DNA from 2 places in the Paenibacillus sp. FSL R5-0908 genome. Region 1 is predicted to be linked to the other one. Evidence: a T-box and tRNA genes for the amino acid it is inferred to sense, from the RefSeq annotation. Region 1 holds a T-box; the other holds one or more tRNA genes.
What was found. The T-box of region 1 lies ahead of MKZ09_RS27325 (arginine--tRNA ligase). A T-box ahead of a tRNA ligase gene usually reads a tRNA of that ligase, here a tRNA-Arg.
Positions count from the first base shown of each region.

Region 2: it encodes a tRNA-Arg, which carries the amino acid that the T-box ahead of MKZ09_RS27325 (arginine--tRNA ligase) is inferred to sense. The anticodon was not compared.

Region 1 covers NZ_JBBOUV010000001.1:6,002,061-6,009,036, forward strand. Annotated here, with positions in the region: gene MKZ09_RS27315 (collagen-like protein) at 422-3,076, opposite strand; gene MKZ09_RS27320 (hypothetical protein) at 3,122-3,481, opposite strand; T-box leader at 3,731-3,949, shown strand; gene MKZ09_RS27325 (arginine--tRNA ligase) at 3,990-5,855, shown strand; gene MKZ09_RS27330 (GH36-type glycosyl hydrolase domain-containing protein) at 5,918-6,976, opposite strand, start outside.
Region 2 covers NZ_JBBOUV010000001.1:1,054,815-1,061,790, forward strand. Annotated here, with positions in the region: rRNA gene MKZ09_RS04705 (23S ribosomal RNA) at 1-2,494, shown strand, start outside; rRNA gene rrf (5S ribosomal RNA) at 2,640-2,756, shown strand; tRNA gene MKZ09_RS04715 (tRNA-Ile) at 2,814-2,890, shown strand; tRNA gene MKZ09_RS04720 (tRNA-Asn) at 2,894-2,969, shown strand; tRNA gene MKZ09_RS04725 (tRNA-Ser) at 2,975-3,067, shown strand; tRNA gene MKZ09_RS04730 (tRNA-Glu) at 3,084-3,155, shown strand; tRNA gene MKZ09_RS04735 (tRNA-Val) at 3,162-3,237, shown strand; tRNA gene MKZ09_RS04740 (tRNA-Met) at 3,253-3,329, shown strand; tRNA gene MKZ09_RS04745 (tRNA-Met) at 3,401-3,477, shown strand; tRNA gene MKZ09_RS04750 (tRNA-Asp) at 3,503-3,580, shown strand; tRNA gene MKZ09_RS04755 (tRNA-Gln) at 3,597-3,671, shown strand; tRNA gene MKZ09_RS04760 (tRNA-Lys) at 3,679-3,754, shown strand; tRNA gene MKZ09_RS04765 (tRNA-Leu) at 3,770-3,854, shown strand; tRNA gene MKZ09_RS04770 (tRNA-Gly) at 3,862-3,936, shown strand; tRNA gene MKZ09_RS04775 (tRNA-Arg) at 3,947-4,023, shown strand; tRNA gene MKZ09_RS04780 (tRNA-Pro) at 4,056-4,129, shown strand; tRNA gene MKZ09_RS04785 (tRNA-Gly) at 4,142-4,212, shown strand; gene MKZ09_RS04790 (YdeI/OmpD-associated family protein) at 4,315-4,782, shown strand; gene MKZ09_RS04795 (GreA/GreB family elongation factor) at 4,848-5,303, opposite strand; gene MKZ09_RS04800 (sporulation protein Cse60) at 5,700-5,894, shown strand; gene katA (catalase KatA) at 6,046-6,976, opposite strand, start outside.

The DNA.
Region 1 (6,976 bases):
AACACCTCATTTTTTATGAATTTTAAAATACGCTTATTATTTGAATTGGAAAATCAAACCAACCGAACAAAATCCTTCTCAATAGTTCTGTATAAAATATGGTTCTATCTATAATCATTCCTCCCACCTACTCTAGGTTGATAATCTATGAGCCTATAAAATCAGTTCATATTTTTTGGCTCTTTATAGTATTATTCTTATTTCGAATTAAGGTGTGGACATCCATTTAAAAACTACTGTTACACATATTTGATACATTATAGCAATCTGAAAATCCGTAATGGATTAATAGAAGAAGAACCTAATAAGCATCGCTCTAGTCAACTTATAACATATCGCCAACAAAACAGGGGATAACCCGAAAGCCATACTTACGGCTACCGAATTACCCCTGTTGTAAATACTGAACTCGAAGATAAACTTAAGTTAATTCATGAACAGACCAGACGATACCTGCTGAGTTCGCGCCACCTAAATTCAAAGGAACCGTCAAACCATTTGCCACATAGAACAAGCCAATCACATCACCTGCGGTTAATGCAAATTCTCCAGCCAGCGTCACAGTACCACTTCCCAAAATTGCTCTCAAATCTAATATAAGTGCAACATTCACATCAAGTACTGGGAACAAGCCACTTACCAGATTTGTTGCAGTAGGAGAAGTTCTCTGAACTACGAAAGCCGGATTAATTCCAGTACCAAGACTGACAGTGAGTGAGGCAGTTGTGGAGTAATTGATAGTCGCTTCAATCGAATATCTACCAGTTGTCGGAATAGTATAATTTCCCCCAACTTCGTCGAAGGACGGGCTATCATAAAAAGGTGTTGTCACAGTCCAGCCAGTTAATTGGGTAGATGTGGAAATTGCCAATGAGGGCTTAAAAGCAGAAAAACCTTCTTGTTGAATGTTCGGACCTGTAGCTCCAGTTACTCCGGTTACACCTGTTGCACCAGTAAGCCCAGTTGCTCCGGTTACACCAGATATTCCTGTCGCTCCGGTTGCCCCAGCTGCTCCCGTTGCTCCCGTTGCTCCTGTTGCCCCAGCTACTCCTGTTGCTCCGGTCACTCCAGCTTCACCCGTTGCTCCTGTTACCCCAGCTACTCCTGTCGCTCCGGTGGCTCCTGTTTCACCCGTTGCTCCGGTGGCTCCTGTTGCTCCTGTTGCACCAGTCGCTCCTGTTTCACCCGTTGCTCCGGTGGCTCCTGCTACTCCCGTTGCTCCGGTGGCTCCTGCTACTCCTGTCGCTCCTGTCGCCCCAGCTACTCCCGTTGCTCCGGTCACTCCAACTTCACCGGTTGCTCCGGTTACACCAGCTACTCCTGTCGCTCCGGTGGCTCCTGCTACTCCTGTTGCTCCGGTTGCACCCGTTGCACCAGTCACTCCTGCTCCGGTCGCCCCTGTTGCTCCATCCGCTCCGGTTGCACCAGTCGCCCCAGTTGCACCAGTTACTCCGTCTGCACCAGTCGCTCCAGTTGCTCCATCTGCACCAGTCGCTCCCGTTACTCCATCCGCTCCGGTTGCACCAGTCGCTCCCGTTGCACCAGTTACTCCGTCTGCACCAGTCGCCCCAGTTGCACCAGTCGCCCCAGTTGCACCAGTCGCTCCTGTCTCTCCTGCTCCGGTTGCTCCTGTTGCACCAGTCGCTCCCGTTGCTCCATCCGCTCCAGTTGCACCAGTCGCACCCGTTGCTCCATCTGCCCCTGTAGCTCCTGTCTCTCCTGCTCCTGTTGCTCCCGTTACTCCATCCGCTCCGGTTGCACCCGTTGCTCCAGTTGCTCCTGCTCCGGTCGCCCCTGTTGCTCCATCCGCTCCAGTTGCTCCAGTCGCTCCCGTTGCTCCATCCGCTCCGGTTGCACCAGTCGCTCCTGTTGCTCCAGTTGCTCCGTCTGCTCCGGTTGCCCCTGTCTCTCCTGCTCCGGTCGCTCCCGTTGTTCCATCCGCTCCGGTTGCACCAGTCGCTCCAGTTGCTCCAGTTACTCCGTCTGCACCAGTCGCCCCAGTCGCCCCAGTCGCCCCAGTTGCTCCATCTGCACCAGTCGCTCCAGTTGCTCCGTCTGCCCCTGTAGCTCCATTCTCTCCTGCTCCGGTCGCTCCCGTTGCTCCATCCGCTCCAGTTGCACCAGTCGCTCCAGTTGCTCCTGTTGCTCCATCCGCTCCATCCGCTCCAGTTGCTCCAGTCGCACCAGTTGCTCCGTCTGCTCCTGTTGCTCCATCCGCTCCGGTTGCACCAGTCGCTCCAGTTGTTCCAGTTGCTCCGTCTGCTCCTGTTGCCCCTGTCTCTCCTGCTCCAGTCGCTCCCGTTGCTCCATCCGCTCCGGTTGCACCAGTCGCGCCAGTTGCTCCATCTGCACCAGTCGCTCCAGTCTCTCCTGCTCCGGTTGCTCCTGTTGCTCCATCCGCTCCAGTTGCTCCAGTCGCTCCAGTTGCTCCGTCTGCTCCTGTTGCCCCTGTCTCTCCTGCTCCAGTCGCTCCCGTTGCTCCATCCGCTCCGGTTGCACCAGTCGCGCCAGTTGCTCCATCTGCACCAGTCGCTCCAGTCTCTCCTGCTCCGGTTGCTCCTGTTGCTCCATCCGCTCCAGTTGCACCAGTCGCGCCAGTTGCTCCGTCTGCTCCCGTTGCTCCTGTCTCTCCTGCTCCGGTCGCTCCTGTTGCTCCCGTTGCTCCCGTTGCTCCATCCGCTCCGGTTGCACCAGTCGCCCCGGTCGCACCAGTTATCCCTTGCGTTACACCAAGCAATTCTGCATGTACAAGTCGATGGGCAGTCACAATCTGGCCAACGCTATTTTTTCCCCATACTGAAATTTGAATCGGATCATCTACCAGACTTGTAGTTGTAAAAATAAATTCGAACGCATCAAAATCGGCATAATAATCACGTGTTATAACTTCATTAGGTGCTACATTTATCAGCTCGCTTACATATAAAGTTCTTGTCCCATCCATATAGTATCCTTGAACAAGAGCCATTGATGAATCAATGTCACTTCGGTTATCAATTTTGACAGTAACATGCTGAGTAGGTCTTACACCCCCTACCATACTATTGTCTATCGGTCCGGTAGATAAATAACTCAATTTCTCATCACTCCTTTAACGTTAACTGTTTTACTCAAATCATTATTAAAGTAATACTGCCTGCTTCTCCCATGCAACTATGCGATGAGGATCTACCAATGCCCCCGAGTTCTGTTTTCCCCAGACTGAAATCCCAACCTCTGCTTCAACTGCTTCTACTGTTGTAAACACAAATTCAAATGCGTCCAAGTCGGCAAAATAGTTCTTAGTTAAGACTTCATTAGGTGCTAGATTTACTGTTTCATTCACATACATCGTTCTTGATCCGTTAAGAAGGAAACCTTGAATAACTAGATTATAAGGATTAAGAGAATCCCGATTAACTACTTTTACGGTTACCAGTTGCGACGGTCTGACCCCTAGGATCGGGCTGTTATCTATAGGTCCAGTAGAAAAAATAGCCATGTTTTATTCACTCCTCCCTTCCACTACAATTTGAAAGATTAGTGGCTCCGTATAGTAATATTCCTTGGCTTGAGTTAGCGTGTGGACTGTTGTGCAAAGGAACAGCTGGTCCTATAACAAGACAGCCTTCTTTTTCCAAATTTATAATCTACTAAACTGATAATCTAACAACAAAGAGCAACCAAGATTGTTAAGAAGCTAACCACTATTGCTTTTTATGAAATATTAGGTATACTGGTAAAAATTAATTAAGCATCGATGAGCGGGAGAGTAGTTAACGAGATCTAGTCCTCAGCGAGCCGGGAGAGTGTAAGCCGGTACAGATCCTTTTAATGAAGCGCACCCGTGAGATGGACTTCTGAACCTTAGTAGGAAGTCCCGGCTGAAGGCCGTTATCCCGTAAGGTGGCTGAACAACTTGTTCAGCAACGAGAGTGGTACCGCGAGCGCTAAAGCCCTCGTCTCTTTTGAGACGAGGGCTTTTTTGTATTTTCAAAGGAGGGTATACCATGTTAAATCAAATCATCAAAGACGGAATCGAGCACAGTGTACAACGTGTATTCAATACCTTAGGAGCTGAATATCCAGAGGACATTGCCGTTCTGATCGAACAGCCAGCAAATCTAGAACATGGTGATTATTCATGCAATATCGCTATGCAGCTAGCCAAAACTTTACGAAAATCCCCAATGGTCATAGCAGAATTAGTGAAAGCAGAGCTTCAATTCCAAGGACGCTTCGCCGGTCTTTTACAAAAAGTTGAAGTCGCTGCTCCCGGATTTATCAATTTGTATATGAATTGGCAAAGCTGGGCTGAACATTCCTTTGAACTGCCTGCCAGCACTGGAGAAAAAGTCATCATCGAGCACACTTCTATCAACCCCAACAAAGCCGCTCACGTAGGTCATCTAAGAAACGCCTGTATCGGCGATACTCTAGTCAGAATTATGAAAAGAACTGGGTATAACGTAGAGGTTCATAACTACATTGATGATCTCGGCAATCAGCTGGCAGATACAGTTGTTGGATTATTAAATATACCTCTAGAAGGGGAACACCAACGTTTCGGTGATTTTTGCTGGGATCTTTATGCCAAAGTGAACAAAGAATATGCGCTGAACCCTGAGATGACACACAAGCGCACAGATATACTGCACTCCCTTGAACTAGGGGGCGGTAACGAAGCCTGGCTGGGCAACCTTGTAGCTGAACGCATCGTTAGAGAGCATGTAGAGGAAATGAAACATTTTGGGATTTATTATGATTTGCTGGTATGGGAGAGCAGTATTTTAAAAGAGGGATTTTGGGCAGCCGCAGCTGAGCTACTGAAGCAGACAGCTGTTTTTGTACAAGAGACTGAAGGAAAACTCGCAGGCTGCTGGGTGCTGAAGCAAGGAACAGAGGCTAACATTGGAGCGGATTCAGAGGAGCATCATCTTGATAAGGTGCTGGTGCGTTCGAATGGGATTTTAACGTATACAGCCAAAGATATTGCCTATCATCTCTGGAAATTTGGTCTTTTGACCAGAGATTTCTCCTATAGCGAATTCTCGTCCGGTTTATGGACAACAGGATTAACTGGAACCCAAGAATCTTATGGGCAGGCGGACAGACTCATCAATGTGATCGATTACAGACAGGAATATCCACAACAGATGGTTAAGCAAGCCTTAGGGGCACTAGGTTATAACGAGCAAGCAGACAAACTCCATCATGTGAGTTATGGTGTTGTATCTCTTAGTCCCGCCTCGGCGGCCGAGCTGGGTATAGATATTTCAGAAGGCAAATCTTCTTATGCTATGTCCGGACGCCAGGGAATCGGGATTAAGGTGAGCGATCTGGTGGAACTGATGGAACAGAACATCGAACACACACGTTCCGATAAAGACGGCCTCTCCAGCCGAATGATTGCCACTGCTGCGATTCGCTACTATCTGCTACGGTTTAATTTGGGAACGGAAATCGTGTTTGATTTCAAACAGGCTACAGAAATATCCGGCAATACCGGAGTTTATCTGATGTATACTTTTGCACGTGCGACAAGTGTTTTGAGTAAAGCTACGATCCCAGTCCTTAAAGCTGCCGCACAGCTTCAGTTCCCTTCCGAATTGGAAAAAGCAGAGCTTGCGCTGCTAAGACAGCTAAGTCTCTGGCCAGAGATATTACATTCAGCAAGTATAGAGTTAACGCCAAATACGCTCTGCACTTACGCACATACCTTAGCTACACTGTTCAACAACTTCTATTCTGTATGTCCGATTCTAAAAGGTGATCCAGCTACGATCGAATTCCGCCTCTGGCTTACTTCAAGATTCAAGGATACCCTGGGAGATGTGCTCGAAGTGCTTGGGTTACCGACACCGAATCGAATGTAGAAGATACAAAAAAAAGGGCAATTTCCGCGCTTAACGCGGAGATTGCCCTTCTATATATAATGTTACTTATAAATCTCTATCACATTTCCAGCTTCCGTGCTGAGGCGATCAAAGTCCGCACGTTTGATGCGAACACCACCGTTACGATAGCGGTTAGGTGTACCTTCTGTTTGCACTTCTGTACCGTTGATAGTAATTCGACTGATCTCACGACCTGTAAGGTGATAGATAAAATCTACCTTAGTGCCTGCATATTCAAAGCTAAAATGCATTCCATCCAGCGATTCTGGCAGAATAGGGTCAACAATTAAGTCTCCACCTTCCGTACGGATCCCCAGTGCATTCGAGATTAACTGGTTCATATAGATCCCAGGACCGCTGGAATAGATTCTCCAGCCACCTTTAACAGCTACGTCACCATTGCGCAGTTTATCGAAATTCTCCTGTGCCTCATAACGGGTGTTAAATTTACCATCCGAGCTACTGAAATAGGAGTTAGCTTGACGTAGTTCAGCGTTTGGCACCACATCGCGGATTCCGATCGGATTAATCGCTGCCAGACCCTTCCAGACCTGATCAGTTTTACCGAGCTTGGCCATAGCCTCTACATAACGGATATGTGCATGCACATATTGAAGTCCAATTTCCCGGCCAAAGTTAGCCGCTTGCTCCGCACGTTTGAAATGAGTGCTGACCCCGCCAACATATTGAGCTGGACGATTCATCAGACGTACACCGTCAGGACAGAATAGTTTATCCTGAATGACATCATAGTGTGCTTCGGCCTGTTCCGGAGTAAGCAGCTCACTGATCATACTGCGCGTCATTGGCAGCAGACGGTACTGAATACCTGTTTCTGTGTCACTTGGGTGCACCATAAGCTTAATTTGCTCAGGGTCCTCCATATACAGGAAGCCAGGAATCACTTCGGATTGAAGCATATGAGTATGGAAATCCTTACGGATTCCTTCCACCATCGCCTTCAGCTCCTCTGCCTCAGCTTGATCAACTGAACGAAGTACCTCTGAGAACTGATTAAGTGTCTGATAGGTAAGCGCCACTGTCCAGCTGCTAACCATATACTGCTTCAGCTGTGGATTTGCAGGCTGGAGCGTATCATC
Region 2 (6,976 bases), 4.9 Mb from region 1:
GTGAAACCCCGTATGAATCCAGCAGGACCATCTGCTAAGGCTAAATACTACCTGGCGACCGATAGTGAAACAGTACCGTGAGGGAAAGGTGAAAAGCACCCCGGAAGGGGAGTGAAATAGAACCTGAAACCGTGTGCTTACAAAAAGTCAGAGCCCTATTAATGGGTGATGGCGTGCCTTTTGTAGAATGAACCGGCGAGTTACGTTTAACATGCAAGGTTAAGCCGAGAAGGTGGAGCCGCAGCGAAAGCGAGTCTGAATAGGGCGACTTAGTATGTGGACGTAGACCCGAAACCGTGTGATCTACCCCTGTCCAGGGTGAAGGTGCGGTAACACGCACTGGAGGCCCGAACCCACGTACGTTGAAAAGTGCGGGGATGAGGTGGGGGTAGCGGAGAAATTCCAATCGAACTCGGAGATAGCTGGTTCTCCCCGAAATAGCTTTAGGGCTAGCCTCGGTATAAGAGTAGTGGAGGTAGAGCACTGATTGGGTGCGGGGTCCGCAAGGATTACCAAGCTCAGTCAAACTCCGAATGCCATATACTTATTGCCGGGAGTCAGACAGTGAGTGCTAAGATCCATTGTCAAAAGGGAAACAGCCCAGACCATCAGCTAAGGTCCCCAAGTGTGTGTTAAGTGGGAAAGGATGTGGAGTTGCACAGACAACCAGGATGTTGGCTTAGAAGCAGCCACCATTGAAAGAGTGCGTAATAGCTCACTGGTCGAGTGACTCTGCGCCGAAAATGTAACGGGGCTAAACACACCACCGAAGCTATGGCTAGATGCTTTGCATCTGGGGTAGGGGAGCGTTGTGTAGGGGTTGAAGGTGTACTGAAAAGAGCGCTGGACACTACACAAGTGAGAATGCCGGTATGAGTAACGAAAAGATCAGTGAGAATCTGATCCGCCGAAAGCCCAAGGTTTCCTGAGGAAGGCTCGTCCGCTCAGGGTAAGTCGGGACCTAAGGCGAGGCCGAAAGGCGTAGTCGAAGGACAACAGTTTGAAATTACTGTACCACCGTAATCCGCTATGAGCGATGGGGTGACGCAGGAGGGTAGTGACGCGGACTGATGGATGTCCGTCTAAGCAGTGAGGCTGGTGTGTAGGCAAATCCGCACATCGTTAAGGCTGGGCTGTGATGGGGAGCGAAAATTATAGTAGCGAAGGTCATGATCTCACACTGCCAAGAAAAGCCTCTAGCCAGGAGAAGGTGCCCGTACCGCAAACCGACACAGGTAGGCGAGAAGAGAATTCTAAGGCGCGCGGAAGAACTCTCGTTAAGGAACTCGGCAAAATGACCCCGTAACTTCGGGAGAAGGGGTGCCCCGGTAGTGTGAATAGCACGAGGGGGCCGCAGTGAAAAGGCCCAAGCGACTGTTTAGCAAAAACACAGGTCTGTGCGAAGCCGCAAGGCGAAGTATACGGGCTGACGCCTGCCCGGTGCTGGAAGGTTAAGGGGAGTGGTTAGGGGTAACCCGAAGCTATGAACCGAAGCCCCAGTAAACGGCGGCCGTAACTATAACGGTCCTAAGGTAGCGAAATTCCTTGTCAGGTAAATTCTGACCCGCACGAATGGCGTAACGACTTGGGCGCTGTCTCAACGAGAGATCCGGTGAAATTTTAATACCTGTGAAGATGCAGGTTACCCGCGACAAGACGGAAAGACCCCATGGAGCTTTACTGCAGCTTGATATTGAATTTGGGTACGATCTGTACAGGATAGGTGGGAGCCGTAGAAATCGGAGCGCAAGCTTCGGTGGAGGCGCCGTTGGGATACCACCCTGATCGTATCTAGGTTCTAACCTAGTGCCCTAATCGGGTACGGGGACCGTGTCAGGCGGGCAGTTTGACTGGGGCGGTCGCCTCCTAAAGAGTAACGGAGGCGTTCCAAGGTTCCCTCAGAATGGTTGGAAATCATTCGCAGAGTGCAAAGGCATAAGGGAGCTTGACTGCGAGACCTACAAGTCGAGCAGGGACGAAAGTCGGACTTAGTGATCCGGTGGTACCGCATGGAAGGGCCATCGCTCAACGGATAAAAGCTACCCTGGGGATAACAGGCTTATCTCCCCCAAGAGTCCACATCGACGGGGAGGTTTGGCACCTCGATGTCGGCTCATCGCATCCTGGGGCTGAAGTAGGTCCCAAGGGTTGGGCTGTTCGCCCATTAAAGCGGTACGCGAGCTGGGTTCAGAACGTCGTGAGACAGTTCGGTCCCTATCTGTCGTGGGCGCAGGAAATTTGAGAGGAGCTGTCCTTAGTACGAGAGGACCGGGATGGACGTACCGCTGGTGCACCAGTTGTTCCGCCAGGAGCATGGCTGGGTAGCTACGTACGGACGGGATAAGCGCTGAAAGCATCTAAGCGTGAAGCCCCCCTCAAGATGAGATTTCCCAATTAGTAAGACCCCTTGAAGACGACGAGGTAGATAGGTTGGAGGTGGAAGTGCAGTAATGCATGGAGCTGACCAATACTAATCGGTCGAGGGCTTATCCTAAAAATACCCCAAAAAGTGAAGAAAAGGCTGCGAAGCTAATTCCGAATACTTTCCGGGGGCCCCGAAGAGATGACGGGCGACGCAAATTCAATTCGGATTCAGTTTTCAGGCGATTAAGCCTGAGCATTTACGCTGTAAATGCCCGTTTGGTGGCGATAGCGGAGGGGTTCCACACGTACCCATCCCGAACACGACCGTTAAGCCCTCCAGCGCCGATGGTACTTGGACCGAAGGGTCCTGGGAGAGTAGGACGCCGCCAAGCGGACAACCACATTACCCGTGGTATTTTTTTTGCCCTTAATATTAATATGTCTTAGAAGGGCCTTTAGCTCAGCTGGTTAGAGCGCACCCCTGATAAGGGTGAGGTCGGTGGTTCGAGTCCACTAAGGCCCACCATATTCCCTGATAGCTCAGTTGGTAGAGCACTCGACTGTTAATCGAGTTGTCACAGGTTCGAGTCCTGTTCGGGGAGCCATTTATGGAGAGGTGTCCGAGTTTGGCCGAAGGAGCACGATTGGAAATCGTGTAGGCGCCACAAGCGTCTCGAGGGTTCGAATCCCTCTCTCTCCGCCATAAAAATCATTAGCATGGCCCGTTGGTCAAGGGGTTAAGACACCTCCCTTTCACGGAGGTAACATGGGTTCGAATCCCATACGGGTCATATCATGGAGGCTTAGCTCAGCTGGGAGAGCATCTGCCTTACAAGCAGAGGGTCGGGGGTTCGATCCCCTCAGCCTCCACCATATTATTTTCACTGACGCGGGGTGGAGCAGCCCGGTAGCTCGTCGGGCTCATAACCCGAAGGTCGCAGGTTCAAGTCCTGCCCCCGCAACCAATTTACTCTTATACATTATGTTTAGGGATAAGCTGGTATGGTGAAAATGAATAGTATATACTTATTAATGACGCGGGGTGGAGCAGCCCGGTAGCTCGTCGGGCTCATAACCCGAAGGCCGCAGGTTCAAATCCTGCCCCCGCAACCAATTTACACTTATGCATTATGTCTATGGAACCGTGGTGTAGTTGGCCTAACATGCCTGCCTGTCACGCAGGAGATCGCGGGTTCGAATCCCGTCGGTTCCGCCATTTAGTTAATTATTATTGGGGATTAGCCAAGCGGTAAGGCAACGGACTTTGACTCCGTCATGCATAGGTTCAAATCCTATATCCCCAGCCATTTATGAGAGCCATTAGCTCAGTTGGTAGAGCACCTGACTTTTAATCAGGGTGTCGAAGGTTCGAGTCCTTCATGGCTCACCATTTTCTTTAAAGTGTGCGCGTGTGGCGGAATTGGCAGACGCACCAGACTTAGGATCTGGCGTTTCACGACGTGGGGGTTCGAGTCCCTTCACGCGCACCATGTTTTTGCGGACGTGGCTCAGCGGTAGAGCATCGCCTTGCCAAGGCGAGGGTCGCGGGTTCGATTCCCGTCGTCCGCTCCATATAGATTTTGCGCCCTTAGCTCAGCTGGATAGAGCGTTTGACTACGAATCAAAAGGCCGGGAGTTCGAATCTCTCAGGGCGCGCCATTTTTATTACTAAGCAGTTATAGTATTGTTAACGGGATGTAGCTCAGCTTGGTAGAGCACCTGGTTTGGGACCAGGGGGTCGCATGTTCAAATCGTGTCATCCCGATTTTATACCTTTGCGGGTGTAGTTCAATGGTAGAACTTCAGCCTTCCAAGCTGATAGCGTGGGTTCGATTCCCATCACCCGCTTATAAAGAGAAACACCTGCCGGTATTAGGCGGGTGTTTTTTTGTATAACTAAGCACGTACAGATACAATAGGGACTAGAGATTTTTATTTAGGGAGGGACCTATGTTTGAATTTGAAGCAAGGTTAGTCAGACCAGATACGAAGGGGAGCTGGACATATCTTACAGTTCCTTTTGACGCTGAACAAATATATGAAACTAAATCAAGGATACAAGTTAACGGAAGCCTGAATGAAATTCCCTATAGAGGAACACTTATGCCGCATGGTAATGGGAAACATTTTATGGTTGTGAAAAAAGAACTGCGAGACTTAGCCCATGCTCAACCTGGAGATATAGTTCGGGTGACAATGGAACAAGATCATCAATTGCGAGTGATAGAAGCTCCAGAAGATTTTCTGGACGCACTAAGCAGCAATGAGCAGGCAGAGGTGTATTATAACAGCTTGGCTTATTCCTATCGGAAGGAATATGTGAGCTGGATTGAAGGGGCGAAAAGACCGGAAACCAGAGCAGCAAGGATCCAGAAGTCAGTTAATAAGCTAGAAGAAGGTTTGAGGCTTAAATATTAGAACAGCGTCCCTCTCCTTAATATCTGGAAAGGGACGTTGCTGTAGTGGGGTATAAGGGATCGTCCTTATATAAGAACGCCTACTTCACCATTATTCACGAACTTTATGCTTTCGATCTTTACCTCTAGTTGACCTGAAGGAATCGCTAGCTGACAAGTACTGCCGAGCTCAGCCAGCAGCAGCTGCATGCCAATAGGTGACAACATAGAAATCTTGTTATCGTTAGGTTCTGCTTGGTTAGGAAATACGATGGTATAGATATCTGTAGTATTATCGTCCAAGTAACGAAGCTGCAGCTGACTTCCGATAAAGACCTGTGAATTTAAATCTTCGCCATTGAACTCAGTTAGTAATTGTTCCAGCTCGGAGCAATAACGGGTCAACAGCGTTTCAGCGTTGCTTCTATCCTTGCTCCGTACCGGAAAGTATTGATTTAGAAATGCGATTTTTTCCTCATCAAAATAGATAAGCTGCTGAAGCAGCTGTGTCCGTGAGCCTTCATAGATAAGACTATGGTTCATAGTAGATTTCACCTCCTCTAAGTAGCACATTCCTTGTAAACTTGATATGGTGTGTTGCCATCTTAAAATCCCTCCTATACAAATAGAGGTCCCCCAATGGAGACCTTCTGATCAGTATACCAGCTTCTATTTGTAAATCCAATCCATTTTAAAAGGGGAATTAAAACCTTCTAAATATTGTAATGAAAACCTTTGACTATTACATACTTGGGTGCTATGATAGGCTGATGCATAGGCATTTCGTAGAAAACTGCGAAATGCCTATACTGTATTTTGTAGATATTTTTACATTAATTGTTACCTGGGGAGTGATACGCCATGTACATTTCGTTGAGTTCACATATAGATTCCAGAACTATAAAATAACTACTTAATTTATTAAAGGAGGAGATCAGGATGATTCAAGTTAAAGAGTTTGTAGATGCTGATAATTCTTATGCAGAGAATAAAGCTAATGAGTTCCTGGCAGGACTACGGGAGGAACAGATTGTGAATATCTGTTACGGTTCGGTAGTTAAATCATCACGTGATGGGGCAGAGCACCAAAGAACCACTATACTGGTCGTGTATAAGACAAATGAAAGGCAATAACTGGAACACTTTTTTTTCATGTCTATCCATTGTCTCCACGCTGGGCGTTGTGATTGTCATCATTTATTATGTTTTCAGCTAATTAGCAAAAAGAGGACCTTTCCCATCTACGGGCAAAGGTCCTCTTTAGTTTATAAATGCATTTACAGTCTTACATTCCGTCTGGTACAGATAAACCCAAAGCGGATGCGATACGCTGTCCCAAGTCTGGATCAGCCTTAAAGAAATGTTCAATCTGGCGACGTTTGATATCGTTACTTTCAACAGGAGTCATAGCACCCACGATGTTTTGAACTAGACGGGTACGTTCTTCTTCAGACATTAGGCGGTACAAGTCACCTGGTTGTGTATAGTGATCGTCACTATTGTAAGAGACACTATCCGCATAACCAGAAACCTCGAACGGCGAAGTTTTATGCTGTGGTGATTCTTTAGGTCCTCCTAAGCTGTTAGGCTCGTAATAGGCACCGGAACCGCCATTGTTGCCCAAGGCCATGCCACCATCACGTTGATAGTTCTTCACTTCTACTTTTGGACGGTTGATAGGTAGACTGTTATGGTTAGGGCCAACCCGGTGACGGTGTGCATCACCATAAGCGAACAGACGGCCTTGTAGCAATTTATCAGGCGAAGCTTCAATACCAGGAACGAAAGAACCGGGGGAGAATGTAACTTGTTCTACTTCAGCAAAGTAGTTCTCCGGATTGCGATCCAATACCATACGTCCAACCTCGATTAACGGATAATCTTTTTGCGACCAGACTTTTGTTACATCAAATGGATCAAAACGGTAAGTCTTCGCATCCTCGATTGGCATAATTTGCACGTAGAGCTTCCAAGCAGGGAAATCTCCTTTATCAATAGCATTAAACAAGTCCTCTGTATGATAATCCGGGTTTTCCCCAGCGATTTTGGCAGCAAGGTCTGCATCTAGATTCTTAATGCCTTGTTCTGTTTTGAAATGGTATTTCACCCAGACTGTATTGCCCTCGGCATTTACCCACTTGAAGGTATGGCTACCAAACCCATGCATATGTCTCAGCGTAGCTGGAATTCCGCGATCCGACATCAAAATCGTTACC